DNA from 2 places in the Microbispora sp. CA-102843 genome. Region 1 is predicted to be linked to the other one. Evidence: riboswitches for the same ligand, from Rfam matches in the RefSeq annotation. Region 1 holds a riboswitch; the other holds the start of a gene.
The links. Region 1 has a riboswitch for glycine ahead of gcvT (glycine cleavage system aminomethyltransferase GcvT). Riboswitches for the same ligand answer to the same signal wherever they lie in the genome.

Region 1 (14,651 bases):
GCGGGCCCGGCTACTGGTTCCCGCCCACCGTGCTGGCCGGATCGTCCTCGGAGTCCTTCCGCAGGGCGTTCACCGACGAGATCTTCGGGCCCGTGGTGTCCGTCGTGCCGTTCGAGGACGAGGCCGACGCCGTGCGGATCGCCAACGACACGGCGTACGGCCTGTCGGGGTCGATCTGGACCCGCGACGTGGGCCGGGCGCTGCGCGTGGCACGGGCCGTCGAGGCGGGCAACCTGTCGGTCAACTCGCACTCCAGCGTCCGCTACTGGACCCCGTTCGGCGGCTTCAAGCAGTCGGGCCTCGGCCGGGAGCTCGGCCCTGACGCCCTGTCGGCCTTCACCGAGACCAAGAACGTCTTCATCTCCACGGAGTAGATCAATGCAGCGTTTGCAGGACCGCGTCGCCGTCATCACCGGGGCGGGCAGCGGCATCGGGCTGGCCACGGCCCACCGGTTCGCCCAGGAGGGCGCCAAGGTCGTGGTCGCCGACCTCGACGAGGAGGCCGGCGCGAAGGCGGCCGGTGAGGTCGGCGGCCTGTTCGTCAAGGCGGACGTGGCGAACGAGGACGACGTGGCCCGGATGTACCGGACCGCGTTCGAGGAGTTCGGCAGCGTCGACATCGCGTTCAACAACGCGGGCATCTCGCCGCCGGACGACGACTCCATCCTGGAGACCGGCATCGACGCCTGGCGCCGGGTGCAGGAGGTCAACCTCACCAGCGTCTACCTGTGCTGCAAGCACGCGATCCCGTACATGCAGCGGCAGGGCAAGGGCTCGATCATCAACACCGCGTCGTTCGTCGCGGTCATGGGCTCGGCCACCTCGCAGATCTCCTACACCGCCTCCAAGGGCGGCGTGCTCGCGATGAGCCGCGAGCTGGGCGTCCAGTTCGCCCGCGAGGGCATCCGGGTCAACGCGCTGTGCCCCGGACCGGTGGACACCCCGCTGCTGCGGGAACTGTTCGCCAAGGACCCCGAGCGCGCCCAGCGCCGTCTCGTCCACGTGCCGATCGGCCGTTTCGCGCGGGCCGAGGAGATCGCCGCGGCGGTCGCGTTCCTCGCCTCCGACGACGCGTCGTTCATCACCGCCTCGGAGTTCCTGGTCGACGGCGGCATCTCCGGCGCGTACGTCACCCCGCTGTAGGAGTTGCAGATGGCCCGTCCCGTCATCGGCGTCACCTGTTATGTGGAGCCGGCGAAGTTCACCGTCTGGGACATGCCGGCGGCGCTGCTGCCGTACATGTACGTCGACCACATCGCGCGGGCGGGAGGCCAGCCGGTCATCCTGCCGCCCGCCGGGGAGCCCGCCGCGCTGGCCGGGCGGCTGGACGGGCTGATCATCGCGGGCGGGGGCGACATCGACCCCGCCCGCTACGGCGCGCCGCCCGCCGAGCAGACCGGATACGTCCGGGAGTTCCGCGACGAGGCGGAGTTCGGGCTGATGGAGGCCGCCCTGCGCACCGGCCTGCCGTTCCTCGGCATCTGCCGGGGCCTGCAGGTGCTCAACGTGGCGCTGGGCGGCACCCTCCACCAGCACCTGCCCGACGTGGTCGGCCACACCGCCCACTCCCCCGCCCCCGGGACGTTCGGCCGCCTCCCCGTACGGCTCTCGCCCGGGCTGGCCAAGATCTACGACGGCGAGGACCTGACGCCCGCCCACTACCACCACCAGGCGATCGACCGCCTGGCGGACGGGCTGGAGGTCACCGCCCGCTCGGACGACGGCACGATCGAGGCCGTCGAGGTCACGAGCGCGGCGTTCGCCCTGGCCGTCCAGTGGCACCCGGAAGCCGACGAGGACGGCCCGCTGTTCCGCGCTCTCGTCGCCGCCGCCCGCCGCTGACAGCCCAGGATTGAAGCCGGTCACAAGCGATGGACAAGCCTCCTGGCCGACACTTCGTGGACCATGAGGCTCAATCGCGGCAGAGTACCCGTCGTCCACCAGCGCACCCCCACCGAGTGCGGCCCCGCCTGCCTCGCCATGGTCCTGGGCGCGTACGGACACCACGTGGAGGTGCGCGAACTCGGCGAGGAGATGGGCGTCGGCCGTGACGGCACCTCCGCGCTCACCCTGGTCAGGGCGGCCAGGCGGCGGGGGCTGGAGGCGCGGGCCTTCTCCCTGCCTCCCGAGGGGCTGGCGCACGCGCCACTCCCGGCGATCGCGCATTGGAAGGGCGACCACTACGTCGTCGTTGAGGATCGCAGGCCCGGCGCGGTCACGGTCGTCGATCCCGCGACCGGCCGCCGTCGCGTCACCGACGCCGACCTCGCCCGGGACTACAGCGGCGTGCTGCTCGTCTTCACCCCGGGCGCCGAATTCCGGAGGACCGGGCGCCTGCGCCGGGGCCGCTGGTGGCGGTGGCCGGCCGCCGTCGCCTTCGCCGGCCGCCGGCGGCTGCTCGCGCTGCTGGTGGCGCTCAGCGTCGTCATGCAGGCGTTCGGCTTCGCCCTCCCCGCGCTGACCGAGCTGGTCGTGGACCGGGTGCTGCCGGACGGAGACCACGACCTGCTGGCCGTCGCGGGCCTCGGGGTGCTGGGCTTGGTCGCCGCGTACGGACTGGTCCGGGCGCTGCGCGGATACGCCATGGTCGCGCTCAGGGTGAGCGCGGACGGCGAACTGGTCCGCGTCACGGGCGAACGGCTCCTCGCGGCGCCCTACCGGTTCTTCGCGCTGCGCGGCTCCGCCGACCTGGTCAATCGCGTGCTGGCGACCTCCCTGATCCGGGAGGTCCTCACCAACCAGGTGACGCTCGCCTTCCTGGAGGCTCCGCTGGCCCTGGGATACGTGATCGCGATCAGCGCGCGCAGCCCGCTGGTCGGCGGCTGCCTGGTCGCGTTCGCCCTGGCCCAGGTGGGCCTGCTGCTCCTCACCCGCCGCCGCGTCGGCGACCTGACCCACCGCGAGACGGAGGCCCGCAACGACCTGCAGAGCAGGCTGATCGAGGGCCTGCGCGGCATCGAGACGGTCAAGGCCTCCGGCTCCGAGCCGCGGATCGCGGGCAGATGGGCGACGGCCATCGCCGCCGTCGCCGAGCGGTCGGGAGGAAGCGGCCGGGCGCATTCCCTCCAGGACGCCCTGCTCGGGACCCTGCAGTTCGCCGCCCCGCTCGCCCTCGTATGGGTGGGCGCCCGCCAGGTGGCGGACGGAGAGCTGACGCTCGGCGGGATGCTCGCGTTGCAGGCCCTGGCCGGCGCCGCGCTGGCCCCGCTGAGCTCGCTGGTCACCGGTCTGCAGGCCGTGCAGTCGGTCCGGCCGCACGTGGAGCGCCTGGCCGACGTGTGGCACGCCGAGCCGGAGCCCGTTCCCGCCGCCCCGGTCACCCGTACGCTCACGGGGCGGATCGAGCTGGACGGCGTCTGCTTCCGCTACGGCCCCGACAGCCCGTGGATCCTGCGGGACGTCACCGTCGCCATCCATCCCGGGCAGAAGGTCGCGCTGGTCGGCGCCTCCGGATCCGGCAAGACCACCCTGGCCCGGCTGATCCTCGGGCTGCTCGCGCCCGCAGAAGGCGAGATCCGCTACGACGGCGTGCCCGCCGCCGCCTTCGATCCCGGCGCCCTGCGCCGGCAGTTCGGCGTGGTGCCGCAGGAGCCCGTCCTCTTCAACGGGACGATCTTCGACAACATCGCGCTCAACGTCCCCACGGCCACCCGGGAGCAGGTGGAGCGGGCGGCCCGGGCGGCCCGCGTGCACGAGGAGATCGCGGCCATGCCGATGGGCTACCACACGCTGCTCACCGACGGCGGCGGGCTGTCGGGCGGGCAGCGCCAGCGGCTCGCGCTCGCCCGCGCCCTGCTGTCGGAGCCGAGGATGCTGCTGCTGGACGAGGCCACGAGCCACCTCGACACCGCGACCGAGGCCGCGATCGAGGAGAGCCTGCGCGGCTTCGTGGGCACCCGCGTCGTCATCGCCCACCGGCTGAGCACCGTGCGGGACGCCGACCTCATCCTCGTGCTGGACCGGGGCCGGATCGTGGAGGCGGGCGGCCGGGACGAGCTGCTCAGCCGGGACGGGCACTACGCACGCCTCGTCGCCGCGCAGCGGCTCGGCACCTGACCTTCATGAACTGCGGGTAAAGCAGGTCACAAGTCGCTTACCTCCGTCACGCAATCCGGTTCCAAGGCGATCAAGACAGGGTCTGGGACACGGGGGAGCCGCTTCCGGCTCCCGACTCGACCGAAAGGAGAAGGCCATGAGCGGACAGCCCAAGACCGAGCTGCGGGACCTTTCCGAGGTGGGCGCCGAGCTGGACGAGAGCCGGCTGGAGGGCGTCACCGGCGGGATGAGCGACCCCATGGCCGCCCGGACGAGGTCCGGCGCCGGCTACGACGACTACCTGTGCTGAGGGAGCAATCATGAAGGTTCGCACCGTCATCGCCGCCATCGAGGCTGTGGGCGAGGAACTGGACGAGGAGCGCCTGCGCGGCGTGACCGGCGGCCAGGCCCCGGAGTTCGACAGGAGCGGCTGCTACGCCGACAACATGTGCAAGTACGACGACATTTCCCTCTGACGCTTGCCCATGACACCACAGGGTGACCACACCGGGTTGATCACGCTGTGACGCACAGGGTGGGAGCGCCGCTCCGGTGGCGCTCCCACCCGCCATGCCCCGTCGATTCAGGCCGAGCCGATTCAGTCCCCTCCTGGAAGCCGCCGCTTCTGCGTCCCGTCCGAAGCCGCTCCGGCACGACGCGGCAAACGCCGCCGTGAGGGGTCGCGGGGCACGGCGCGGGTGATCGCGCACGACCCGCTCAGGTCTCTTTGGTCACGTCGAAAGGCCCTCCGTTGCGCCCTCCTCACGTTCTCGTCCTCACCAGCGAGGACGACCCGCACGCCGAGCGGGTCTGCGGTCTGCTCGCCCGGCGCGGCGCGCGCGTCAGCGTCTTCGACCCCGGCGACTTCCCCGTCTCGGCGAAGGTGGACCTCGGCTACGGCGCCGGCCTCGGCACCCGCCGCATCCTGCGCGGCGACAAGGAGACGATCGACCTCGACACGGTGTCCGCCGTGTGGTGGCGCCGGCCGACTCCCCCTCGCGCGCACGCCGAGATCGTCGATCCGGCGGTCGCCGCGCACACCGTGCAGGAGTGCAAGAGCCTGCTCAGCGACCTGTGGGAGCACCTGCCGTGCCGTCAGGTGCCCGCCCGCGAGTCGGTCTTCCGCCGGTCCGGCCAGAAGGCCTCCCAGCTCGCCCTGGCGGCGGAGCTCGGATTCGCGATCCCGGAGACGCTGATCAGCACGGACGCCGAGTCGTTCCTCGACTTCCACGACCGGCACGACGGCCGGATCATCACGAAGGCCTTCCACGTCCCGCTCGTCGAGGGCGTCGCGGGCGGCCTCACCGCGACCCGCCTCACCGAGCCGGTGTCGCCCCGCGACCTCGCGTACGCCGACGGCCTGCGGTTCTGCCCGGTGATCGTGCAGGAGATGGTGCCGAAGCGCTTCGAGCTGCGCGTCACCATCGTCGGGCGGCAGATCTTCGCCGCCGAGATCCACTCGCAGGCGTCCAACCGATCGAGCCTCGACTGGCGGTACTACGACACCCGGACCACCCCGCACCGGCCGCACCGCCTCCAGGAGGAGATCGCCGACCGGTGCCTGGCGCTGATGGACCGCCTCGGCCTGCTGTACGGCGCCGTCGACCTGATCGTCACGCCGGACGACCGTCATGTCTTCCTGGAGGTCAACCCCAACGCGCAGTGGCTGTGGGTCGAGAACATGACCGGTCTGCCGATCAGCGAGGCCCTCTGCGACCTCCTGCTCGAACCGGCCTGACGTCCCCGCCGCGAACGAGCCCGACAGATTTCGCTCAGAGGAGCCCGACATGCCGCCGCACAGTGGTGTTCACCGTGTTGTCCTTCCCCCTGCCGGCCTGCTGGCCGGCGTCCTGGCGTACCTCCGCCGGATCAGCGACCTGGAACCCGCCGAGGCCAGGCTCCTGCTGGGCGACCTGCGGGCGGAGCACGAGGGCACGCCGATGCGCCTGGTGTGGCAGCGCGACCATCCCGGCGGCGGCTGTCACTACGACATGCTGATCCCGGTGGGAGACGGCACGGTCTCGGTCGCCTTCGCCCCCGACCGCGCGCTGCCCTGGCCGCTGCGGGGCAGCCGCAACTCCGGCGAGCAGGTCGTCGTCCGGGTCAACGGCATGGAAGTCGCGATGGAGCAGGCCATGGCGGTGCTGGACGAGCTGTGGAGCGACGCCTCTCAGGCGAGCCGGCTGGTCGACGCCGCCCTGGTCGCGCAGGAGCTGGCCGACGACCCCGTGGACCTGTCCGCCGCCGAGTTGCAGGACGCTCTCGACGCCTTCCGGCGGGCCCGGGGGCTGCTCACGGTCGAGGCCACCCGGGCGTGGATGGCCGAACACGGCCTCGACCACGCCGGCCTGGAGCACATCGTGGCCCAGGAGGCCGGGATCGCCCGGCTGCGCCGGCGCGTCGTCGGCGACCGCGCCGGCGGCCTTTTCAGCGCCGGCCCCGGCTCCTATGAGCGGCTGTGCGTGCTGTCCCTCCGCTATCCCCGGCTGGAGGCCGCCCAGGCCGCCGCCGCCCGGCTGCGGGACGGCGGGGCCGATCCCCTCGCCTCGGCCGCCGCCGAGACGCTCGACCACGGCGCGGACGCCCGCCTGCGCCGGCTGTTCCGCGCCGAACTCGGCCCGCGGGCGGCGAACGCCGCACCCGGTGACGTCCTCGGCCCGTACGGACCCGACCCCGTGGTCACCCACGTGGTGGAGGTCAGGCCCGCCGTTCTCGACGACGCCACCCGGCGAGGGATCGAACAGCGGCTTTTCGAGGAATGGCTGGCCGATCGGCGGCGCGAGGCCCACGTGGAGTGGGTGTGGGGCGACGCCCGGCGCACCGACGCCGTCAACCAGGCCATGCGGGCCCCCGCGACCGGAGGCGACGCCGCCGCGGCCCGGTGAGCGCCGGACCCCCGCCCCCCCCAGGTCAGCGGGAACAGCTCAGCGGGAACAGGTCAGCGGGAACAGCTCAGCGGGAAGAGGACGGAAGCGGTGGAGGCGGCGTCATGTCCAGCGCCCGGGCGATCGCGCCCATGATGCGCGTGCCCTCCTCCACCGCGAGCGCTCTCAGTCCCGCGGCGTCGCTATCGCCGAAGTAGGAGCGGCCCATCCTGAACTCGGCCCTGGCGATCGTCCTGCCGCGCTCGACGTTCTCGAGGCCCCTGTCGGCGTTGACGGCGACGCCGACCTTGATTTTGCGCAGCCCAGTCTGGCTCCACCAGGCGCGCCATTCGGCGGAGTCGTTCAGGGCCCGGTCCAGCGCGTGGGCCGCGTTCTCGTACTGTCGCGGCGCGCTCTTCCAGGCCGAGCCCCGGCGTGTGTCGTACCACCGTCCGTCCGCCGGCAGTCCGGACAGCAGAGGGTCGAACTCCTCGTACCAGTCCAGGCCCGCGACACCCCACAGCACGGTCGCGACGACATCGACGAGCAGTTCGGTCTCCCCCGCGTCCCACTCCTCGCCCTCGGCCACCGCCGGATCGGCGAGCACGGCCTCGTACCGCTCCCGCCCGGCGGCGACCACCGCGTACAGCAGGTTCTCGTACGCGTCCCCGACGAGTGGGATCGGCGGCCGGCCCTCGTCGCTGACGTCGGGAACCGGACGCCCCTCAAGAGGGAGTCCGGTGAGCGCACGCACCTTTCCGGCGAGACGCGCGCAGAAGGCCTCCACCTCCTCCGCGCCCAGCGACGACAGGCGTTCGCCCAGCAGATCGGCGCCGTCTTCGTCGACCACCCCGTCGAGCGTGCCGATCAGCTCCCAGAAATCCTCGTCCGTCATAAGCCGTACCTCCCCGGGCCGGCGCCGCCCCGCGCCGATCATCGCGTAATCGGCGTCACACTCTCACATCGCCGGCATGGACAGTCGGCGCGAGCTTGATCTGTAACCGATTTCATTTGGCTTATCGGCGTATCGGAGCGCGCCGGGCCGGCATTGCGGCTCCCAGGGCGGCGTTTATGTGCTCCGTAGCGACGGACATAGAAACGACATATTTTTGACGCAAGCCGTCGGAGAGAGATATGGTCAAATGGCGATCAAAGCCGCGTCGTCGGCGCGTTCACGCTGCTTTCGTGCGAGGGGAACCGTGTTATACGCCGTGCTCGGACCGTTCCTGGCCATGAAACCCTCGGGGGACGTCATCGCCGGGCTCGCCCCGAGGCACCGGCAGCTACTGGCACTGTTCCTGCTCAATCCGAATATCGCGGTTCACCGGGACAGACTCATCGATCTGTTGTGGAATCACTGTCCCACTAAATCGGCGCCGCGGAATCTTACCACCTACATCGCACAGATGCGGCGGCGGCTCTCGCCGCGCGACCCCGACCTTTCTCCGCTGCACACCGTGGAGGGCGGGTACCTTCTTTCCGTCCCGCCCGGATCCGTGGATGCTGCAGTATTCAACCATTTCGCGGCACATGGCAGAATCGCTCGCGACAATGGCGATTACCACAATGCGGCGAGGATGTTCGAGAACGCGCTGAGCCTGTGGCGGGGCGACGCCCTGCTCGGCATGACGCACGTGGACGAGCTCTCCGGGTGGGCCGAACGGCTCGACGAGGACCGGCGTGCGGTGACCGAGGACCTCTTCGACGTACGACTGGCGCTCGGGCACCACCACGAGATCGTCGGCGGCCTCGCCCAGTGGGCGAGGCGCCATCCGCTGCGTGAACGGCCGCATCGGCAGCTCATGCTGGCGCTGCACCGGTCGGGCCGCACCCACGACGCCTCGGCGTCCTACCAGCGACTGCGCCGCACCCTGGTCGACCGCCTCGGCACCGAGCCGTCCCCCGACACCCAGGCCCTCCACCAGCGGATCCTCACCGGCGACGACCCTTCGTCCGCCCTGATGCGTCTCCGTGCGGGGCATCGGCCGCCGCGCGAATCCGATCACGCATTGTGATCCGGCGACCGAGCAGATCCTGGCTCGGCTCACGGCCGATGGAAGATCGGCCACGGATGTGGTGCGGGAAGCCATCAGGCTCGCCGACCGCCTCCGCTGGCCGGAGCAGGCCCGCGCGGACGCGGAAAGACTCGGCAAGGATCCGGACGACTTGGCCGAGGTCCGCGCCATTCGCCGCGAGCTTGGCCATCCCGCCGTAGGTGCATGAAGGGGCTCTCCACCCCGCAGCTTCGAGTCGAAGGACGAGATGCCCGCCGGCCTGGGGACGGATACCCCGATCGGGGGAATCGGGGCGATCCAGCCGGTTACGGGGATGGCGGCGAACCACTAGGCTTGCAGGACACCGGTGATCCCGTGCGGGAGAGCGTCCTGGCATCCGGTCAGGGCCCCTGAAGGAGCAAGCCCTCCCCGCGAACCTCTCAAGGCAAAGGACCGTGCGGGCCAGGTGACCTCTGGAAAGAAGGCCGGAAGGCCTCGCCGAAGGTGAAAGTCCGGCAAAGATCGGACGAAGCTCTCAGGCGCCGATGACAGAGGGGGAGGATGCCCGATAGTCAAACGCAGCATCCGTCCTTCCGAGGTGCGCATGTCCCGATCCACCCCGCTCCGCGGGGTCCACGAACGCCTTGGCGCGACCCTGACCGACTTCGCGGGCTGGCAGATGCCCCTGCGCTACGGCAGTGAGTCGGCCGAGCACAACGCGGTGCGCACGGCCGCGGGGCTGTTCGACCTGTCCCACATGGGGGAGATCTTCGTCGTCGGCGCACAGGCGGGCGAGGCGCTCGACCGCGCTCTCGTGGGGCACCTCAGCGTCCTCGCGCCCCGCCGCGCCCGCTACACGATGATCGTGAACGAGACCGGCGGCATCCTCGACGACCTCATCGTCTACCGCCTGGACGAGGACCAGTACATGGTCGTCGCCAACGCCTCCAACTACGCCCTCGTCGCCCGTGAGCTCGCCGACCGGGTCCGGGGATACGACGCGCGGGTGACCGACCGGTCGGACGAGTACGCGCTGGTCGCGGTGCAGGGCCCGCGCAGCGCCGAGATCCTGACCGCGCTGACCGACGCCGACCTCGACGATCTGAAGTACTACGCCATCCTCCCCGGCGTCGTCGCGGGCACGCCCGTCCTGATCGCACGCACCGGATACACCGGCGAGGACGGCTTCGAGCTGTTCGTGCTGAACGAGCACGCCGTGCCGCTGTGGGACGCCCTCACCGAGGCGGGCAGGGACGCCGGGCTCGTCCCCGCCGGGCTGTCGGCCCGCGACACGCTGCGCCTGGAAGCCGGCATGCCGTTGTACGGCAACGAGCTGAGCGCGGCGATCACACCGTTCGACGCCGGGCTCGGCCGGGTCGTCCGCTTCGACAAGCCCGGTGACTTCGTGGGTAAGGCCGCCCTCGAGCGGGCAGCGGAGAACGGCACCAGGCGGCGCCTGGTCGGGCTGGTGGCGCGCGGCCGCCGGGTGCCCCGGCACGGCTACCCGGTCACCCGGGACGGCGCCGTCGTCGGCGAGGTGACCAGCGGCGCCCCGTCGCAGTCCCTCGGCCGCCCGATCGCCATGGCGTACGTCGACGAGGACGCCCTGGAGAAGGGTGGCCTGGCCGTGGACATCCGGGGCAGCCAAGAACCGGTCGACGTCGTCGATCTGCCTTTCTACAGGAGGAGCAAGTGAGCACCATTCCGGACGACCTGAGCTACACCAAGGAACACGAGTGGGTGGCCGGGATCGAGGACGGCCTCACCGTGACGGTGGGCGTCACGGCGTACGCGGCCGAGCAGCTCGGCGACGTGGTTTACGTGGAGGTGCACCAGGAGGTCGGCGCCACGGTCGCGGCCGGCGACGCGGTCGGCGAGGTGGAGTCCACCAAGTCCGTGAGCGACATCTTCGCCCCGGTCGGCGGCGAGATCGTCGAGATCAACTCGGCCGTCGCGGACAACCCCTCGCTGGTCAACTCCGACCCGTACGGCGAGGGCTGGCTGTTCCGCGTGCGCGTGGAGGAGGAGCCGGAGGACCTGCTGTCGGCCGCGGAGTACACCGCGCTGACCTCCGGCGAGTCCTGACGGCCACCGGAGACGCGTGAAAGGCGACGGTCAATGGCGATCAGCGTCTTCGACCTGTTCAAGGTGGGCATCGGGCCGTCCAGCTCCCACACGGGCGGCCCGATGGCGGCGGCGCACAAGTTCGCCCGCGGGCTGCACCAGGACGGGCTGCTGGAGAAGGTCACCCGGGTCGAGGCCATCCTCTACGGCTCGCTCGGGCTGACCGGCAAGGGCCACGGCAGCGACAAGGCGGTCCTGCTCGGCCTGTCCGGCGACAAGCCCGAGCTGGTCGACGTCGACACCGTCGACGAACGGCTGGCGGCGATGCGGGCGAGCGGCACGGTCTCGTTGTACGGCGTGCACGAGATCCCGTTCGTGGTCGGCGAGGACCTCGTCTTCGAGCGCAAGCTGTCGCTCCCCCACCACCCGAACGGCATGCGGTTCACGGCGTACGCCGACGACGCCGTGCTGCGCGAGAAGGTGTACTACTCGGTCGGCGGCGGCTTCGTGGTGGACGAGAACGCCACCGGCGCCGACCGGATCAAGCCCGACGACACGGCGCTGCCGTACGCCTTCACGACCGCGCACGAGCTGCTCGCGCACTGCGCCGAGACCGGCCTGTCGATCTCCGGCCTGATGATGGAGAACGAGAAGGCCTTCGGCCGTACGGAGGAGGAGATCCGGGCCCGCCTGCTGCACCTGTGGGCCGTCATGGCCGAGTGCGTACGGCGCGGCACCAGCCGCGAAGGCGTCCTGCCGGGCGGCCTCAAGGTGCGCCGCCGGGCCCACCAGCTGTACCGGCGGCTGCAGGGCGAGGCCGACGGGACCGACCCGCTGCGGGCGATGGACTGGGTCACGCTGTTCGCGCTGGCCGTCAACGAGGAGAACGCCGCGGGCGGCCGGATCGTCACCGCGCCGACCAACGGCGCCGCCGGCATCGTCCCGGCCGTTCTGTCCTACTACATGCGTTTCCTTCCGGGCGCCGACGAGGACGGCGTCGTCCGCTTCCTGCTCACCGCGGGCGCGATCGGCGTGCTGTTCAAGGAGAACGCCTCCATCTCCGGCGCGGAGGTGGGCTGCCAGGGCGAGGTCGGCTCGGCCTGCTCGATGGCGGCGGCGGGCCTCACCGAGGCGCTCGGCGGGACGCCGGAGCAGGTCGAGAACGCCGCTGAGATCGGCATCGAGCACAACCTGGGCCTGACCTGCGACCCGATCGGCGGTCTCGTCCAGATCCCCTGCATTGAGCGCAACGCCGTCGCCTCGATCAAGGCGATCGCCGCCGCCCGCATCGCGCTGCGCGGCGACGGCCGACACTTCGTGTCGCTGGACAAAGCGATCAAGACGATGCGCGACACCGGCAGGGACATGCTCGACAAGTACAAGGAGACCTCACGCGGCGGCCTCGCCGTCAACGTCATCGAGTGCTGAGCCTCGCGCCGCCGGCGAGCGCGGCGGCGTCTCGAATGTGACGCATGTGCGGCTCACCAATATCGTGGTGCCTTCCGGCGAGGAGGAGGGCCGTCACGTGAGGTGGCGCGAGGCGCTGCGCCCGCATCGGGCGTTCCTGGTGGTGCTGGCGGCCGGGGTCGCGCTGCGCGCGCTCGCCGTGCTCGGCTACCGGCCCGTGCTGTGGTTCTGGGCCGACTCCTTCGCCTACCTCAGCTCGGCCCTGGATCTGCGGCCGCTGCCCTCGCGGCCGTCCGGCTACTCGCTGTTCCTGGCGGCGCTGAGCCCGCTGGGGAGCATCACCGCCGTCGTGATCGTCCAGCACCTGCTCGGTCTCGGCATGGCCGTCTGCGTGTACGCCGTGCTGCGCCGCCGCACACGGCTGCCTGGCTGGGGAGCGGCGCTGGCGGCGGCGCCGGTGCTGCTCGACGTCCACCAGATCCAGCTCGAACACCTCGCCATGGCGGACCTGCTGTTCACCGCACTGGTCGTGGCCGCCGTGACGATCCTGCTGTGGCGCCCCAGGCCCGGCGCGTGGTCCGTCGTCGCCGCGCTGCTGCTGCTCGGGTGCGCCACGGTCACCCGCACCCTCGGGCTGCCCCTGATCGCGCTGGCGCTGCTGCCGGTGCTGCTCGCCGGACGCTGGAGGACCGCGCTCGCCGGACTCGCCGCCGCGTCAGCCGTGCTCGGCGGGTACGCCGTCTGGTTCCACGACGCCCACGGGTCGTACGGGATGGGCGGCAGCAGCACGTGGCTGTGGTCGCGCACGATGACCTTCGCGGACTGCTCGGTCATGAAGCCGCCGAAGGAACTGGCGGTGTTGTGCCCGTCGGAGCCCCGGCTCGCCGCGCCCGCCTACATCTGGGCCGCCGACTCGCCCATCCAGCGGGTGAAGAAGGACAAGGAGCAGCTGGCCGGGGAGTTCGCCTCGCTGGCGATCCGCAGCCAGCCCCTCGACTTCCTGGCGACCGGTCTGCACGACGCCATGTGGGCGTTCGAATGGGACCGGAAGGTCTACCCCGCCCCGGGCACGCAGAGCGCGTACGTGTTCCCCGCCTCGGTGAAGCCGTTCACCTCCAAGGTGGCCTCCGGCGGCCGTACGGCGACCGAGCTGACCACCGCCTACCAGGGGAGCTCCGGGGACACGAAGGTGGCCGAGCCGTTCGCGGGGTGGCTGCGCGCCTACCAGGAGCAGGGCTTCCTGCGCGGGCCGCTGCTGGCGGCGGTCCTTCTGGCCGGGCTCGCCGGGCTGGTGGCGCGGCGATGGACGGCGCTGCTGCCCTGGGCCGTGGCGGCGGTCCTGCTTCTGCTGCCGCCCCTGATCGCCGCCTTCGACCACCGCTACGTGGTGCCCGTCGTGCCGCTCGCCTGCCTGGCCGCCGGGCTCGCCCTCGGCACGAAGGCGACCCCCGCGCCGTGGCGTCGGGAGGGGCGGTCAGCGGCGGCGGACGTGCAGACGGACGACCGCAAGCGCGTCGTCGCGGCCGACCGCGCGGCGAACGCGTGAGATCGCCGACTCGTCCAGCCGCCTGATCACCTGCCGCAGGTCGGCCGGCTGCCGGAGCGACACCGACACCCGCAGCCTGCCGTCACGCACGAGCCTGACCGAGATGCGGCCGATCCCGTCGATTCCCTTCAGCGCCACGCCGAGCATGGCGATGCCGGCACCGGTACGGCTGCCGACCCGGCCCCAGCCGAGCGCCATGAAGAGCCAGCGGGTCGCGACCAGGGCGAGCACCATGGCCACCCCCGCCAGCAGGGGCAGCGCCCACGGCTTCCCGTCCACCACGCTCGCGTCGGCCACGCTCTCGTCGATCAGGGCCGCGCCGGGCCGCCCGCGCGCGGCGGCCAGCAGGCCGAAACCCCCCGCGACCAGCGTGAGGCCCACCAAACAGAGCCCGAGGCGGTTCCCGCGTCGCGGACCCATGTCAGCCCCCTCTCCTGCGCAGCCGTACGACCACCTCCTGGCGGGACCGGACGCCGAGGCCCGACAGCCGGTCCCCGACCGCCGCGCCGACCTCGCGCAGCAGGGCGCCGGTCGTGTCCGCGTCGGCCACCACGGCGACCTCGATCCGCCTGCGCAGGATGTGGACGTTAGCCCGCCGGACGTGCTCGACCTCGCGGGCCGAGGCGGCGAGCGTCCGGCGCAGTCCGGCGCGGGTCAGGCCCATCGCGAGCAGCGGGTCCTGGCATTCCAGGGGCATGAGCCTGGGACGGCCGGGGACGAGCGCGAGGGCCACCAGTCCCG
Region 2 (14,651 bases), 2.4 Mb from region 1:
CGGACCTCCGCCTCCCGGCTCACCCGCGGACGGAAAAACGCCATCGTCAGCCCCTTCGGTATCGAACTCGCGTCCCAACCGGTAGCGTACGCGCTCCGCGCAGGGGCCCGTACCGCAGGGTGCGCCGCCCTTTACGAAGTAAGGCTCGATATGGCAGCATGATCGCCGTGCCTGCCAAGCGACCACCCGTCCCCCTGTCCCGCGAGCGGATCATCGACGCCGCCCTGCACATCGCCGACGGCCAGGGCCTGCGCCGGCTGACCATGCGCCGCCTCGGCGACGCCCTCCAGGTGGAGGCCATGGCCATCTACCACCACCTGCCGCGGGGCAAGGATGCGCTGATGGACGCCCTCGCCGAGCACGTGACGACCGTGGAGGTCGATCCGGCCGCCGCCACCACCTGGCAGGACAGGGCGCGCGCCTGGGCCCGCGCGAGCCGTGCCGCGCTGCTCGAGCACCCGGGCGTGCTGTCGCTGGCCCTGACCAAGCCGCCGAAGGGGTCGGCCCTCATCGCGATCGGGGAGCAGACCGAGCAGTTGCGCGAGGCGGGGGCGGGCGACCCGGCGGGAGCGGTCCGCGCGCTTCGGGCCTACGTGTTCGGCAGCGTGGCGGTGGAGGTCCAGCAGTCGGGGTGGGCCGACCCGGACGCCGAGGTGCGCGACGCGCGCACCGCCGAGGGCGAGCGCGACTTCGAGCACGGCCTCGACGCGTTGATCGCCGGCCTCGGCGGCTGAGACCTGGGGATTTCCGGGCCGTCCGCATCGGTCACTCCTGGTGGCCGGAATCTGTGATCTCTCGGTTACCCGGCCGTCGGCGTGTCGAGGCTGGACCGTTGCCTCCAATGGGGCATTCTTGTGTACTAGGTCACATCAGTGCGCGTGAGCCTGCTCGGGGTGCGGCCGGGTTCCCTGCCCGACCGGCGGAAATGCTCCGAACGGACTATGTCGTACGGATGCCGCCGAGCCGCAAACTGGTGTAGTCCAGTGTGGTGTGCGTCATACCCCACGGACGCCAGGAAGACAAAAAAGAGCGAACGATAAAGACACGGAGCCCCGGCGATGTGCCCTCATGAACCGGCCTGTCCCACCGCGGACGCGAAAGACCGAGAAGCCGCCCGCACGATAGCCTGCCACCCGGAGCAGGGCTGGAGCCTTCTCTGCAACGGCGTCGTGCTGTTCGAGGACACCGGCGAGCTGCTGCCCGACGGCGGCGTCATCGCCCCGCACCGCCCCACCGACATGGCCATCAGCGCGGCCTAGCCCTCCACCGACAGAGGCGGAAGCAGCCACCGCGCCACCACCTCGCCCACCCGGGCGGGGTCCTTCTTGAACTCGTGCCCCTCCCCCGGGAGGACCACGAGACATGCGGCGTCCTTCTCGTCCGGCACGCCGAACGGATCCCGATCCCCGTTGACCACGAGCACGGGGGTCCCCGCCTGCCGCAGCTCTTCCGCACGTGACCGTTCCGGCTTGCCCGGCGGGTGGAGCGGGAACGCGAGCGCCACCACCGCATCGGCCCCGGCGGCGCGCGCGGTGCGGCAGGCGACCCGCGCGCCGTTGCTCCGCCCGCCCTGGACGAACGGCAGGCCCGGGTGGCGCTCGCGGAGCGCGGCGACGATCGACAGCCACGCCTCGTCCTGCTTTACCGCCGACCCCGGCGCTCGCGCGCCGCGCAGCCGGAACGGCTGCACCACCCGGGCGACGGTCCCCCCTGTGGCCAGCACCGCGTCTCGTACGGCGAGAAGGTCGGGGGCGTCCGCACCTCCCCCGGACCCGTGGGTCAGGACCAGCAGCAGCCGCGGATCGGCCGCCTCGTCCACCTCGGCCAGGGCGCGGCCGTGCGGAGTGTCGATCTCCATGCCGGTGACGGTATCGGGTCCGACCGGAGCAGGAGGACCCGACCCTCCGATCGGAGGATGGCAGTCCCCCGTGTAAGGGGCGAGAATGTCATGGTGCCGGACATCGCATCGCAGCAGCCGCCCACGACCGGGCGTCCCGTCCCTCCGCCGACGGCGGCCCCCTCGACCCGCGAGGACCTGCGCGCCGTCATGGCGGCCCGCCGCGACCTCGGCCCGGAGTACGAGGACGCGCTGGTCGACTCGTTCCTCGACAAGCTCGACGTGGAGATCGCCGCGCGGGTGCGCAACGAGGTGGCGGCCCAGCTGCGCCACCAGCCGCCCGGGCCCCCGGTCAAGCAGAAGGACAGCGCCGTAGGCGTGGCCATGGGGTCGCTGGCCCTGGGCATCCCGTTGACCGGGATCGCGGTGGGGAACGCCGGCCTGGCGGGCCTGCTCCTGTCCTGGGGCGGGATCATCGCGGTCAACTTCGCCTACGCCATCAGCCGCCGCGTCCAGCGCTGAGCCACTTCCCGGCTCAGGCCTCGACGCCCTCCTCCATGGCGGGACGCACGTCCCGCCCGAGGCGCAGCCGCACCTGCTCGGCCAGCGCCTCGTCGGGGTGGTCGAGGCCGTAGCGCCACACGGTCTCCGCGTCGGCGTCGCGGCCCCGCAGCGGCAGCGTACGGGCCAGCAGCTCGATCGCGAGCGCGCCCGTTCCGGCGTCGGCCCCCTCCTGGCGGCTGTCCTCCACCGCCCCGGCGAACTGCGCGCACGCCATCTCCAGGTGCGCCATGCCGAGCAGCACCCGCAGGCGTGCCGGGTCGGCCACCGCGCTGACCGACAGCGCCTCCAGCAGGACGTCGGCGGCCCTCTCGGGCTCGCCGTCCTCAAGCAGCCGCTCGGCCATCCGCTCGACCACGACGGACAGGCCCTCGCCGGCCTCGCCGCGGTCCGGCGCGTTCTCGTCCGCGGCGAGTTCCGCGAAGATCGCGGCCGCGCCGTCGAGGTCGCCGCCCTCGGCGAGCCGGCGTGCGTGGTCGAGCCGGTCGGACCGCCGCCCGGAATCGATGGCCGTCATACAGGGGCCTCGCATGGTCGCAGGTGATGAGAAACGATCACCGCGATCTTAACGAGACCGGCCGCCGGGCGGGGCCGACATACTGAACTGATCAGTCCTCGTACGCCTCGAGCGGCGGGCAGGAGCAGACGAGGTTGCGGTCGCCGTACGCCTGGTCGATGCGGCGCACCGGCGACCAGTACTTGTCGTCCCGCAGGCCGGGCACCGGGTAGGCGGCCACCGCCCGCGCGTACGGGTGGGCCCACTCGTCGGCGGTGAGGCACTCGGCCGTGTGCGGGGCGTTGCGCAGCGGGTTGTCGGTCTTGTCGTACTCGCCCGACGCCACCTTCGCGATCTCGCCCCTGATGGCGATCATCGCGTCGGCGAAGCGGTCGAGCTCGGCCAGGTCCTCGCTCTCGGTCGGCTCGATCATGAGCGTCCCGGCGACGGGGAACGACATCGTGGGCGCGTGGAAGCCGTAGTCGATCAGCCGCTTGGCCACGTCGTCCACCGTGACGCCGGTCTCCTTGGTGATCTGGCGCAGGTCGACGATGCACTCGTGGGCGACCAGGCCGTCCCGGCCGGTGTACAGCACCGGGTAGTGCGGCGCCAGCCGCCGAGCCAGGTAGTTGGCCGACAGGATCGCCTGCTCGGTGGCCTGCCGCAGCCCGTCGGCGCCCATCATCCTGACGTACGCCCAGGAGATCGGCAGGATGCCCGCCGAGCCGTACGGCGCCGCCGACACGTGCGCCGGCAGGTGCTCGGCGAGGTGGGCCTTGACCGCCACCGGGCCGACGCCGGGGCCGCCGCCGCCGTGCGGGATGCAGAAGGTCTTGTGCAGGTTCAGGTGGGAGACGTCCGCGCCGAACTCGCCCAGCTTGGCCAGGCCCACCAGCGCGTTGAGGTTGGCGCCGTCGACGTAGACCTGCCCGCCGGCCTCGTGCACCCGCTCGCAGATCTCGACGATCGTCTCCTCGTACACCCCGTGGGTGGACGGGTACGTCACCATGATCGCGGCGAGCGCGTCGCGGTGCTTGTCGATCTTGGCGGTGAGATCCGCCAGGTCGACGTTGCCGTTCTCGTCGCAGGCCACCACGACCACCCGCATGCCCGCCATGACGGCGCTGGCGGCGTTGGTGCCGTGGGCGGAGGACGGGATGAGGCACACGTCGCGGCCGCCCTCGCCCCTGGAGCGGTGGTAGGACCTGATGGCCAGCAAGCCGGCGAACTCGCCCTGGGAGCCCGCGTTCGGCTGGATCGACACCCGGTCGTAGCCGGTGACCTCGGCCAGCCAGCCCTCCAGCGTCGCGATCAGCTCGGCGTACCCCTCGGCCTGCTCAGCGGGCGCGAACGGGTGGATCGAGGCGAACTCCGGCCAGGTGATCGGTTCCATCTCGGTGGTCGCGTTGAGCTTCATCGTGCAGGAGCCCAGCGGGATCATCGAGCGGTCGAGCGCGATGTCCTTGTCCTGCAGCCGCCGCAGGTAGCGCAGCATCGCCGTCTCGGACCGGTGGGAGTGGAACACCGGGTGGGTGAGGAAGTCCGAGGTCCGCTGCAGGCCGGCCGGGAGCGCGTCGGAGGTCACCCGGTCGAGGTCCTCGACCACGAGTCCGGACGCGCCGAACGCCGCCCAGACCGCCCGCAGGTGGTCCGTGGTGGTCTTCTCGTCGCAGGCGACGCCGACGTGGTCGTCGTCGGCCAGGCGCAGGTTCACGCCCCGCTCGGCGGCGGCGGCCACGACCTCGGCGGCCCGTCCGGGCACGCGGGCGAGCACGGTCTCGAAGAACTCGTCGTGGACGATCTCGACGCCGCCCTCGCGCAGCCCGGCGGCGAGGACGACCGCGTGGCGGTGCACCCGCTGGGCGATCCTCCTGAGGCCTTCCGGGCCGTGGTAGACGGCGTACATCGAGGCCATGACGGCGAGCAGGACCTGCGCGGTGCAGATGTTGCTGGTGGCCTTCTCCCGCCGGATGTGCTGCTCGCGGGTCTGCAGGGCCAGCCGGTAGGCCGTACGGCCGTCGGCGTCCACCGAGACCCCGACGAGGCGGCCCGGCATCTGCCGCTGAAGGCCCTCTCGGACGGCCATGTACGCCGCGTGGGGGCCGCCGTAGCCCAGCGGGACACCGAAGCGCTGGGAGGAGCCGACGGCGATGTCTGCGCCCTGCTCGCCCGGGGACTCCAGCAGGGTCAGCGACAGCAGGTCGGCCGCGGCCACCAGCTGCGCCCCCTGGGCGTGCGCCCGCTCGGCGACGGCGCGGAAGGACGCCGCCCGCCCGCTCGCGCCCGGGTACTGGACGAGGACCCCGAAGCACTCGGGCAGCTCGCCGGCGAGGTCGGACTCCACCAGCGTGATGCCGAGCGGCTCGGCGCGGGTCGCCAGCACGGCCTTGGTCTGCGGCAGCGCGTCGGCGTCCACCACGAACACGTCGGTCTTCACCTTGCTCGCCCGGCGGGCCAGCGTCATCGCCTCGGCCGCGGCCGTCGCCTCGTCGAGCAGGGACGCGCCGGCGACGTCGAGGCCGGTGAGGTCCGACACGACCGTCTGGAAGTTCAGCAGCGCCTCCAGCCGCCCCTGGGAGATCTCCGGCTGGTAGGGCGTGTACGCGGTGTACCAGCCCGGGTTCTCCAGCACGTTGCGGAGGACGACGCCCGGGGTGATCGTGTCGTAGTACCCGAGGCCGATCATCGGGGTCAGCACGCGGTTGCGGCCGGCGAGGGCGCGCAGTTCGGCCAGCGCCTCGGCCTCCCCCACCGCCTCGGGCAGGTTCAGCGGGCCGCGCGTGCGGATCGCCTCGGGCACGGCCACGGCGAGCAGGTCGGCCACCGACTCGTAGCCGACTGCCTCCAGCATCCGGGCGCGGCCGGCCTCGGAGGGGCCGATATGACGGGTGGCGAAGGGCGGAGCGGAAAGATCGCGAAGCGTGGACCGATCGGTCATGACAGGGGCCTCCTGAGCGGGTTGAGACCTGCGGCGACCGCCCGGCGCCTGCATGGCGCGGCCGGTCGTGAAGCGGTCTCCCCCTCTGTCATCGGACCTGAGAGCTTCACCGGGCCGTCGAGCCCGGCTTTCCCCTTCGGTGAGGCGCCGCCTGGCCGACGGGCCTGCTTTTCAGAGTCGCCTCGTCCGTGCGGTACGGATGCCTGAGAGATTCCGGGGAGGTTTGCTCCTTCGGCGCCCCTGAAAAGGCCAGGGGTCTCTCCCGCACGAGGTCGTCGGCCATACCCACTCTACCGGCTATCCGTTATCGGCCCGACTCGTGCCTTGCGCGAAACCGAGGCCGGCCTGGCGGGCCCGGACGATGGCCTCGGCCCGGTCGGCGACCGCCAGCTTGGCGAAGATGGCGGTGATGTGGTTGCTGACCGTCTTTCCGCTGATGGACAGGTGCCGGGCGATCGCCGCGTTGGACCGGCCGGCCGCGATGAGGTCGAGGACCTCCCGTTCGCGCACCGTGAGCTCGGGGAAGGGCTCGGGGACAGGATCGGAGCCCGGCGCGAGGGACGCGCCCTGCGCGAAGAAGTCGATGATCCGGCGGGCCACGCTCGGGCCGAAGACGGCATGCCCGGCCGCGACCGACCGGAGCGCCCGGATGATCTCCTCCTGCTGCGCGCCCTTGACCAGGTAGCCGAAGGCGCCGGCACGCATCGCGGCGAACACCGACTCGTCGTCCTCGAACATCGTGAGCACGAGCACCCGGGTGGCGGGCACGGCGCGCACGATGGCCCGGGTGGCCTCCACGCCGTTGGTGTCCGGCATGTGCAGGTCCATGACCACCACGTCGGGGCGGGTGAGCTGCACCTCGCGGCGGGCGGCGTCGCCGTCGCCGGCCTCGCCCACCACCACGATGTCGGGCAGCGACGCGACCAGGGCGCGCAGCCCCTCCCGCATCAGCGGGTGGTCGTCGACGACGACGATCCTGATCGGTTCCCCGGCGGTCATGACTGCTCCAGTGGTAGCCGGGCGTGGACGCGGCCTCCCCGGTCGGTGGGGCCCGCGGTGAGCGTACCGCCCAGTTCGGCCGCCCGCTCGTGCATGGAGCGCAGGCCCACGCCGTGCGGCCAGGCGCCGACGCCGCCGGCGCCGTCGTCGCTCACTTCCACGTGCAGCGCGTGGTCGGCGCGCAGGCGGATCCGGCACGCCGCGGCCGGGCCGTGGCGCAGCGCGTTGGTGACGGCCTCGGTGGCGATGCGGTACGCCGCCACCTCCACCGCGGCGGCCAGCGGCGGCAGGTCGTCCGGGGCGTCGACGGTGACCACGCACCCGGCGTGCTCGCGGCGCCAGGACTGCTGGGCGCGCTGGCGCAGCGCGCCGACGAGCCCGAACTCGTCGAGGTCGGGCGGGCGCAGGTCGTAGACGAGGCGGCGGATGTCGCCGATCGCGGTGGTCAGGTCGGCGCGCAGGTCGAGCAGGAGCCGCCCGCTCCGCTCCGGGTCGGTGCCGCGCAGGTTGTGAGCGGCATCGGCCTTGAGGGTCACCGCGGTGAGCACCGTGCCGAGGCCGTCGTGCAGGTCGCGGCGCAGCCGCCGGCGTTCCTCCTCCCGTGCGGCGACGATGCGCTTGCGGGACTCGCCCAGTTGCTCGGACAGGCGCACCGCCTGCAGGGCCAGGCCGACGGGGGCGGCCAGCAACCCCAGGGCGCGCCGGTCGGCGCCGGACAGCCGGCTCTCTCCGGCACGCAGCCCGACGAGCAGGTCGGCGGGCGGCCCGTCGGCCACCTCCAGCGACACGGTGTGCCGCAGCTGCGGCGGCCGGCCGTACGTGGCGACCAGCCGCCCGTCGGAGCTGACCGCGGCGTAGGGCAGCCGCAGCGCCTCGCACACGGCCCGCAGCACCCCGTCGAGGCCGGTGCCGAGCCGCAGGCCGACCCGGGCCGCCGCCGCCGCGGGGTCGCGGCGCTGCCCGTACAGGACCCGGTCAACCACCGACTGGACGGCCGAGCGGGCGGGTGCGAAGGCGAGCGCGATGACCGCGGTCGCGATCAGCGGGGTGGCCGACAGCCGGTCCTGCGCCAGCGCGGACAGCGCCGCGACGATGCCCAGGTACGCCACCACGACGCCGAGCGTGAGCACCGCGTACACGAGCGACCGGTTGACGATCAGCTCGATGTCGTACAACCGGTGGCGCAGGATGGCCACCGTGGCTGCGGCCGGGATCAGCGGCAGGGTCAGCAGGAACAGCACCGGCCCGTCGGTCGTGACCATCCGCTGGAGGTTGAGCGCCGCGAACAGGCCCACTGCCCACAACAGCCACATCAGCCGCAGCCGCGCCGCCCCACGCGACCGGCGGGTGCGCAGGCCGAGCGCGACGAGGGCGGCCAGCAGCACCAGCGCGTCGGCGGCGGCGAACACCGGCACCAGACGCCGGGCCGCCTCGCCTGCCACGGCGGGCAGCAGCGGGGCGCCCGCGGCCGGCCCGCCCTCGGCCACTCCCGCCGCCAGGGGCAGGGTCAGGACCGGTGTGAGCGGCAGGACGGCGAGGGTGGCGACGACCAGCGGCCGCCAGCGCCGCGACAGCGGCCTGCCGTCGGGGAACAGCTGGACGATCAGCGGAAGGCAGACGGTCGGCGCCGGGATCCACACGGTGACGCCGAACAGCTCGACCGCCCGCGCCCACCCCTCCGGCAGCTCCACCGCGCCGGAGAGCAGCCCGAGGCAGGCCACGCTCAGCGTGTAGCAGGCGCCGTACGCCACGAACAGGAGCCCGATGCGGTGCCCGGGCCGGTACGCCAGCACGAGCGCGCCGAACGCGGTGAAGGTCAGCGCCTGGGCGCTGTTGGTCAACAGGTACGAGTCGTCGGCCGCGTCGGCGAAGGTGAGCCCGCCGAGGAACCACGACACCCACGCCGCCGCGACCACGACCGCCGTGAAAGTGCCCACCGCGACCGGGCCGGCCCGCCTGACTGCCATGGGCTCATCATCGGGTCCCGCCGCTCCCGTCAGCCATAGGAGCGCGCTCCCAGATCGGCGGGCGGCTCCGGGACCGGGATCGGGAGTCCGCTCCCACGACGGCGGGAGTGCCGCGCGCCCACCCTCGGACTCGATCGGACAGCCCTCGGATTCTCCAGGAGGACCATCATGCAGCCGGACACCGGCACCCGCGCCGCCACCGCCCCGCGCAAACCGCTGCGGGACGTGCGCGGCTTCTGGCGGGTGCTGCTCGCCGTCGTCGCCCCGCTCCCCATGCTCGGCATGGGCCTGCACTACGTCTTCAGCCCCGTGGACGGCGGCGAGTCGTTCGAGGCCACGGTCGCGGCGTACGCGGCCCACGAGCAGCTGGCGGGCCTGATCCGCTGGTTCGGCCTGCCGTTCCTGGTCGGGCTGATCCCGGCCACGTTCGCCGTGGCCTGGGTGGCCCGGCGCGGCGCTCCCCGGCTCGCCACGGCGGGCGCGCTCCTCGCGCTGCTCGGCGACCTGGCCGGATTCCCCCTGACCCGCGGCGGCGACGACCTCGCGTACCTCACGGTGACGCGGGGCTTCGACGTGGCGACCATGGCGAAGATCCAGAGTGCCCTGGAGGACGACCCCGTGCAACTGGTGGCGGGGCTGCTGTTCATCGTGGGCATCGTCATCGGCCTGCTGCTGCTCGGCCTCGCGCTCTGGCGCAGCGGCGCGGCGCCGGCCTGGATGGGCATCGTCCTCGCGGCCGGCGGGTTCACGCACCCGTTCATGCCCGGACACGTCGCGTCGGGCATCGGCCTGCTGGTCGCGGCCGTGGGCTTCGCCGGCGCCTCCGTCGCCCTGCTGCGCATGCGCGACGACGAGTTCGACCTTCCCCCCGCGCGGCCTGCCGCGCGTGCCTGACCCCGTTCGGGAACCCGCCCCGGCCTCCGCTCACCCGGCCCGCCCGGCTTCGAGCGGTCGCCGGGGCGTCCGTTCAGCCGGTCCTGCGGGCCTTTCTTCGGCGGGCCAGCTCGTCCGCCGGATAGTCCCCCTCCGCATCCGGAGCGGCCTCCGCGCGCTCACCCGGAAGCTCGGCCAGCGATCCCTCGACCTCCCGCCAGACCCGCCCGAGTGCGATGCCGAACACGCCCTGGCCGCCCTGCAGCAGGTCGATCACCTCGTCGGCGCTCGTGCACTCGTAGACGCTCACGCCGTCGCTCATCAAAGTGATCTGGGCCAGGTCGTTGACACCGCGGTCGCGCAGATGCCGTACGGCGGTGCGTATCTGCTGGAGGGAGACCCCCGTGTCCAGAAGACGTTTGACGACCTTCAGGACGAGGATGTCGCGGAAGCTGTACAGTCGCTGGGACCCGGATCCCTGGGCGGCCCTTATCGTCGGGAGCACCAGCTCGGTCCGGGCCCAGTAGTCGAGCTGCCGGTAGGTGATTCCGGCCGCCGCGCACGCCGTGGGCCCGCGGTATCCGATGCCCTGGGGCAGCGCCGTCGGCTGCTCGTCGAACAGCAGGCCCTGTTCGCCGGCGCGCTCGCGCGCCGCCTGCCGAACCGGGTCGTGCTGGCCGGCCGACTTACCCTCGCCGCTGCTGACCGCCACTGCGGACCTCCGGCTTTCTCTCATCCCACGGTCTGATCTGGGGGTTCGTGAATTACAACCGTGGTTTCCCTTGCACCGTAGGACCGGGGCCATCGTCAGTCAACGACCCCGTCCGGCGCGTCGTGAAGCGTAATCTCCCGAAATCGTCCGGCACGTCAGCCCGCCCGGCCGAAGTCTTCCGGTGTGATTTTGTCCAGGAACTCGCGGAACTTTTCCACTTCGTCTTCCTGGTCGTCGGGCATGCTCACGCCCGCTTCCTGGATCACGTCCTCACTCGCGTAGATCGTCGCACCCGTACGCAACGCCAGCGCGATCGAGTCCGAAGGACGGGCGCTGACCTCCACGCCGTTGGAGAAGACCAGATCGGCGAAGAAGATTCCATCGCGGAGCGCGACGATGTTGACGGTGCGCAACCGCACCCCCAAGGCCTCAAGAACGTCACGGAACAAGTCGTGGGTCAGCGGCCGGGGCGGCGGCTCCTCCGCCTGGGCCAACGCGATAGCGGTCGCCTCGGTCATGCCTATCCAGATCGGCAGGTACCGATCGCCGCTCGTCTCCTTTAGGAGAACGATCGGCTGGTTGGTGGGCATCTCAACGCGAACCCCCACGACCTCCATCTGCAACACGGGCGGCTCCGTCTCAAGCGTCGCGGCATATCACCAGGCATTCAACGTAACACCCACGGAGGTGCGGATGTGCCGGTCACCGCCCCAGAACGCCGCGAACACTCCCACGCAGTAACGCATTGTGCAGTTCCTGGAGAAGTCCGGAGATCTCCCGGGCGGTCTCGTCCGCCTCCGCGATCGCTCCGGGCGCCTTGCGCCGCAGCAGCGGGGCCACCGCCTGCTCGATCAGACCGGCCTCCCGCTCCACCGCCGCGCGGACCGCCCTCAGGTGCCGCGCCTGCAGGCCGAACCGCGCCAGCGCCCCCACGCTGCGCGCGACCTCCAGCGCCTCCTCGTCGTACCGGCGCGCCACGGAAGCGACCAGGCCGAAGCTCTCCATCTCGGCCAGGGTCTCCTCATCGATGCCGGCGGCCTCGATGAGCTCCTCCCGGCTGAGACGCACGGGCGGGGCGCCGTCGGACACGGCGTGCGGACGGGCCGCCTGCTCGTCCAGCTGATCCTTGATCACGCGAAGCGGCAGGTACTGGTCACGCTGCGCGCGCAGGATGTACCGCAGGCGCTCGACGTCGGTGTAGGTGAACTTGCGGTAGCCCGACGGGCTCCGCTGGGGCTCGATCAGCCCCTCACCCTCCAGAAACCGGATCTTGGAGACGGTCACGTCCGGGAACTCGCCCTGCAGCAGGGCGAGCACCTCCCCGATGCTCATGAACGCCCGTACGGCCTGCGCGCTCATGACTCCTCCTCCTCACCGATCACAGCCCTCCGGGACCACGTGTGAGGAACACCAGCCGGAACTTGCCGATCTGCACCTCGTCGCCGCCCTGCAACGGGGACTCCTCGATGCGCTCCCGGTTGACGTAGGTGCCGTTGAGGCTGCCCACGTCGCGCACGGTGAACTGGCCGCCGCGCCGGTAGAACTCCACGTGCCTCCTGGACACGGTCACATCGTCCAGGAAAATGTCGCTTTCCGGGTGGCGACCCGCCGTAGTGAGGTCGCTGTCGAGCAGAAATCGGCTCCCCGCGTTCGGGCCGCGCATGACCACCAGAAGAGCCGTGCCGGGGGGCAACTGCTCGACCGCGGCCCTGTCCGGCAGAAGCGTCTGGCCCGTCTCCGCCTCAAGCGCCTCGAGTGAGATCGTCGAGGTCGTGTCGGCTGCGACGGGCGCCGGAGCGCTCAGCGGCGAACCGCATCGTGAACAGAAACGGGCATCCTCGGGGTTGGCATGACCGCACTGCGTGCAGTAGACGCTGGGCATCGAACGGCTCGGCCTCTCTCACGACTTGCTCTAGGACTGGCTCAAACTGCGAATGCCGCAACTTACGCTGATCAGGCACAAAGGTCAAGACCGCGGCTGGGCGTGGACTGACCAACGCTACAGCCAGTGGAGGTTCAAGGTCCATCCCGCCACACAGTGTTCATCGGCCTCGCCTCCGGCAAGGCCGTCAGTGGGCGCCTGCGGCTTGTTCGACGACGTGGGCCCAGCGCTCCAGGAGGGCCTGGGCGGTGTCCACGTCGTGGCCCTCGGCCCACAGGTGGGTGACGGCCTCGGCGGGGTCGGGCAGGACGAGGGCCCAGCTTCCGTCGTCCTCCACGACGCGGACGCCGTCGGTGGTGTCCAGGCGGTGGCCCTCGGCCGCCTCGACGACCGAGCGCATCACGGCCCCCTTGTGCGCCCAGGGCGTGGGAACGGTCCGCTTGAGCAGCTTGGCCTCCGGGATGCGGGCGTCGATCTGGCTGAGCGACAGCCGGGTGCGCGCGACCAGGCCGAGCAGGCGCAGGAACACCGCCAGGCCGTCCACGGTGGGCGCGAACTCCGGGACGATGAAGCCGCCCCTCCCGTCGCCCGCGAAGATCGTGTCGGGGTGCCGGGCCGCCCGCGTCAGCGTGTCGAGGCTCGTGGCCGTCCAGTCGACCTGCACGCCGTGGAAGCGGCACACCATCTCCGCCACCCGGGTCGTGGTGACCGGCAGGGCCACCCTGCCGCCCCGGCGCTCGGCCGCCACCAGGTCGAGCACGACGAGCAGCGCCCGCTCCTCGCTGATCAGCTGGCCCATCTCGTCCACCAGGGAGACCCGCTCCGCCACCGGGTCGAACCGTACGCCGAAGGCGGCCCGCGCCGAGGCCACCAGCTCCGCCAGGCGCTGCAGGTCGCGGCGGCGCTCGGCGAGCGTCTCGGTCGGCGAGGCGTCGTCGAGGCGGTTGTTCACGGTGAGCACGTCGACCCCGGCCCGGCCCAGCAGGCTCGGCAGCACGAGCGAGGAGGTGCCGCCCGCGCAGTCGACCACGACCTTCATCTCCGTGTCCTTCACGCCGGACATGTCGATGCAGGCCAGCAGCTCCCGGGCGTACGTGTCGACGGCGCGGGCCGGGAAGGTCAGCTCGGCGATCTCGCCGGGGAAGGCCCGCCGGTACTCCTGCCGGGAGAAGACCCGCTCCAGCTTGCGCTGGGCCGCCTGGGAGAGGTCGGCCCCCGTCTCGTCCATGAACACGATGTCGACGCTCTGCGGGTCGCCCGCCGTGGTGCGCAGGGCGATCCCGCCCCGGACGTTCTCCCGCGAGGTGTTGAACCTGGCGACCGGCAGGGCGGCGGCCTCCAGATCGACCACGTTGATCGCGCTGGAGTTCAGCGCGCTGATCACCGCCCGCTTGAGCGCCCGCGCCGCGCGCGAGGCGTCGCGGGAGGTGACCACCGTGTCGCCCTTGTGCAGCGTCGTGGCGTACGCGCTGGCCAGCCGTACGCACAGCTCCGGGGTGATCTCGACGTTGACCAGCCCGGAGACCCCGCGCGGGCCGAACAGGCTGCGCTGCCCGCGCGACTCCCAGATGACGCTGGTGTTGACGACCGTGCCCGCCTCGATCGTCTTGAACGGGTAGATCTTCACGCCGGAGGAGACGTACGCCTCGGCCTCGACGACGCACTCGTCGCCGACGACCGCGTTCTCCTCGATCCTGGCGCCGGTCATCACGTCGGTGTTCTTGCCGATCACGCAGCCGCGCAGGTGGGCGGCCGGGCCGACGTACACGTTGTCGCTGACCACGGCGCGGTGCAGGAAGGCGCCCTCCTTGACGACCGCGTTGCTGCCGAGCACCGTGTATTCGCGCAGCTCGGCCCCGGCCTCGACCTTGGCGTAGTCGCCGATGTAGAGGGGGCCCTTGAGCACGGCGTCGGGGTCGACCGACGCTCCCTCCGCGGCCCACACCCCCGGGGCCAGCTCGAACGCGTCGAAGTCGACCTTGACCTTGCCCTCCAGGACATCCGCCTGGGCCTTGAGGTAGCTCTCGTGGGTGCCGACGTCCTCCCAGTAGCCCTCGGCCACGTAGCCGAACAGCCGGCAGCCCCGTTCGAGCATCTTGGGGAAGATGTCGGACGACCAGTCGACCGACTGGCCGGGGGCGATCTCGTCGAGGACCGACGGCTCCATGATGTAGATGCCGGTGTTGACCGTGTCGGAGAACACCTGGCCCCAAGTGGGCTTCTCCAGGAAGCGCTGGATGCGGCCGCTCTCGTCCACGATGATGATCCCGAACTCCAGCGGGTTGGGCACGCGCTTGAGCCCGATGGTGACCAGCGCCCGGTTCTCGCGGTGGAAGCGGAGCATGTCGGTCAGGTCGATGTCGGTGAGCGCGTCACCGGAGATGAC

Region 2: it holds a riboswitch for glycine, as region 1 does, so the genes downstream of both, gcvP (aminomethyl-transferring glycine dehydrogenase) here and gcvT (glycine cleavage system aminomethyltransferase GcvT) in region 1, are expected to answer to the same signal.

The regions. Positions count from the first base shown of each region.
Region 1 is NZ_JBNJNF010000001.1:7,477,094-7,491,744, forward strand. Features, by position in the region: gene ACQEVJ_RS34570 (aldehyde dehydrogenase family protein) at 1-374, shown strand, start outside; gene ACQEVJ_RS34575 (3-oxoacyl-ACP reductase) at 379-1,143, shown strand; gene ACQEVJ_RS34580 (gamma-glutamyl-gamma-aminobutyrate hydrolase family protein) at 1,153-1,842, shown strand; gene ACQEVJ_RS34585 (peptidase domain-containing ABC transporter) at 1,906-4,056, shown strand; gene ACQEVJ_RS34590 (hypothetical protein) at 4,193-4,345, shown strand; gene ACQEVJ_RS34595 (hypothetical protein) at 4,356-4,511, shown strand; gene ACQEVJ_RS34600 (MvdC/MvdD family ATP grasp protein) at 4,787-5,773, shown strand; gene ACQEVJ_RS34605 (TIGR04500 family putative peptide maturation system protein) at 5,823-6,920, shown strand; gene ACQEVJ_RS34610 (DUF4240 domain-containing protein) at 6,988-7,794, opposite strand; gene ACQEVJ_RS34615 (AfsR/SARP family transcriptional regulator) at 8,042-8,914, shown strand; glycine riboswitch at 9,262-9,359, shown strand; glycine riboswitch at 9,360-9,455, shown strand; gene gcvT (glycine cleavage system aminomethyltransferase GcvT) at 9,498-10,589, shown strand; gene gcvH (glycine cleavage system protein GcvH) at 10,586-10,978, shown strand; gene ACQEVJ_RS34630 (L-serine ammonia-lyase) at 11,012-12,385, shown strand; gene ACQEVJ_RS34635 (hypothetical protein) at 12,432-13,910, shown strand; gene ACQEVJ_RS34640 (hypothetical protein) at 13,839-14,330, opposite strand; gene ACQEVJ_RS34645 (DUF6286 domain-containing protein) at 14,332-14,651, opposite strand, start outside.
Region 2 is NZ_JBNJNF010000001.1:5,042,879-5,057,529, forward strand. Features, by position in the region: gene ACQEVJ_RS23475 (hypothetical protein) at 1-44, opposite strand, end outside; gene ACQEVJ_RS23480 (TetR/AcrR family transcriptional regulator C-terminal domain-containing protein) at 159-734, shown strand; gene ACQEVJ_RS23485 (DUF5999 family protein) at 1,059-1,259, shown strand; gene ACQEVJ_RS23490 (alpha/beta hydrolase family protein) at 1,256-1,858, opposite strand; gene ACQEVJ_RS23495 (hypothetical protein) at 1,916-2,359, shown strand; gene ACQEVJ_RS23500 (hypothetical protein) at 2,373-2,915, opposite strand; gene gcvP (aminomethyl-transferring glycine dehydrogenase) at 3,007-5,832, opposite strand; glycine riboswitch at 6,014-6,107, opposite strand; gene ACQEVJ_RS23510 (response regulator) at 6,130-6,831, opposite strand; gene ACQEVJ_RS23515 (sensor histidine kinase) at 6,828-8,798, opposite strand; gene ACQEVJ_RS23520 (hypothetical protein) at 8,967-9,692, shown strand; gene ACQEVJ_RS23525 (MerR family transcriptional regulator) at 9,766-10,383, opposite strand; gene ACQEVJ_RS23530 (bifunctional nuclease family protein) at 10,539-11,009, opposite strand; gene ftsR (transcriptional regulator FtsR) at 11,086-11,742, opposite strand; gene ACQEVJ_RS23540 (FHA domain-containing protein) at 11,762-12,265, opposite strand; gene ACQEVJ_RS23545 (sugar phosphate nucleotidyltransferase) at 12,453-14,651, opposite strand, start outside.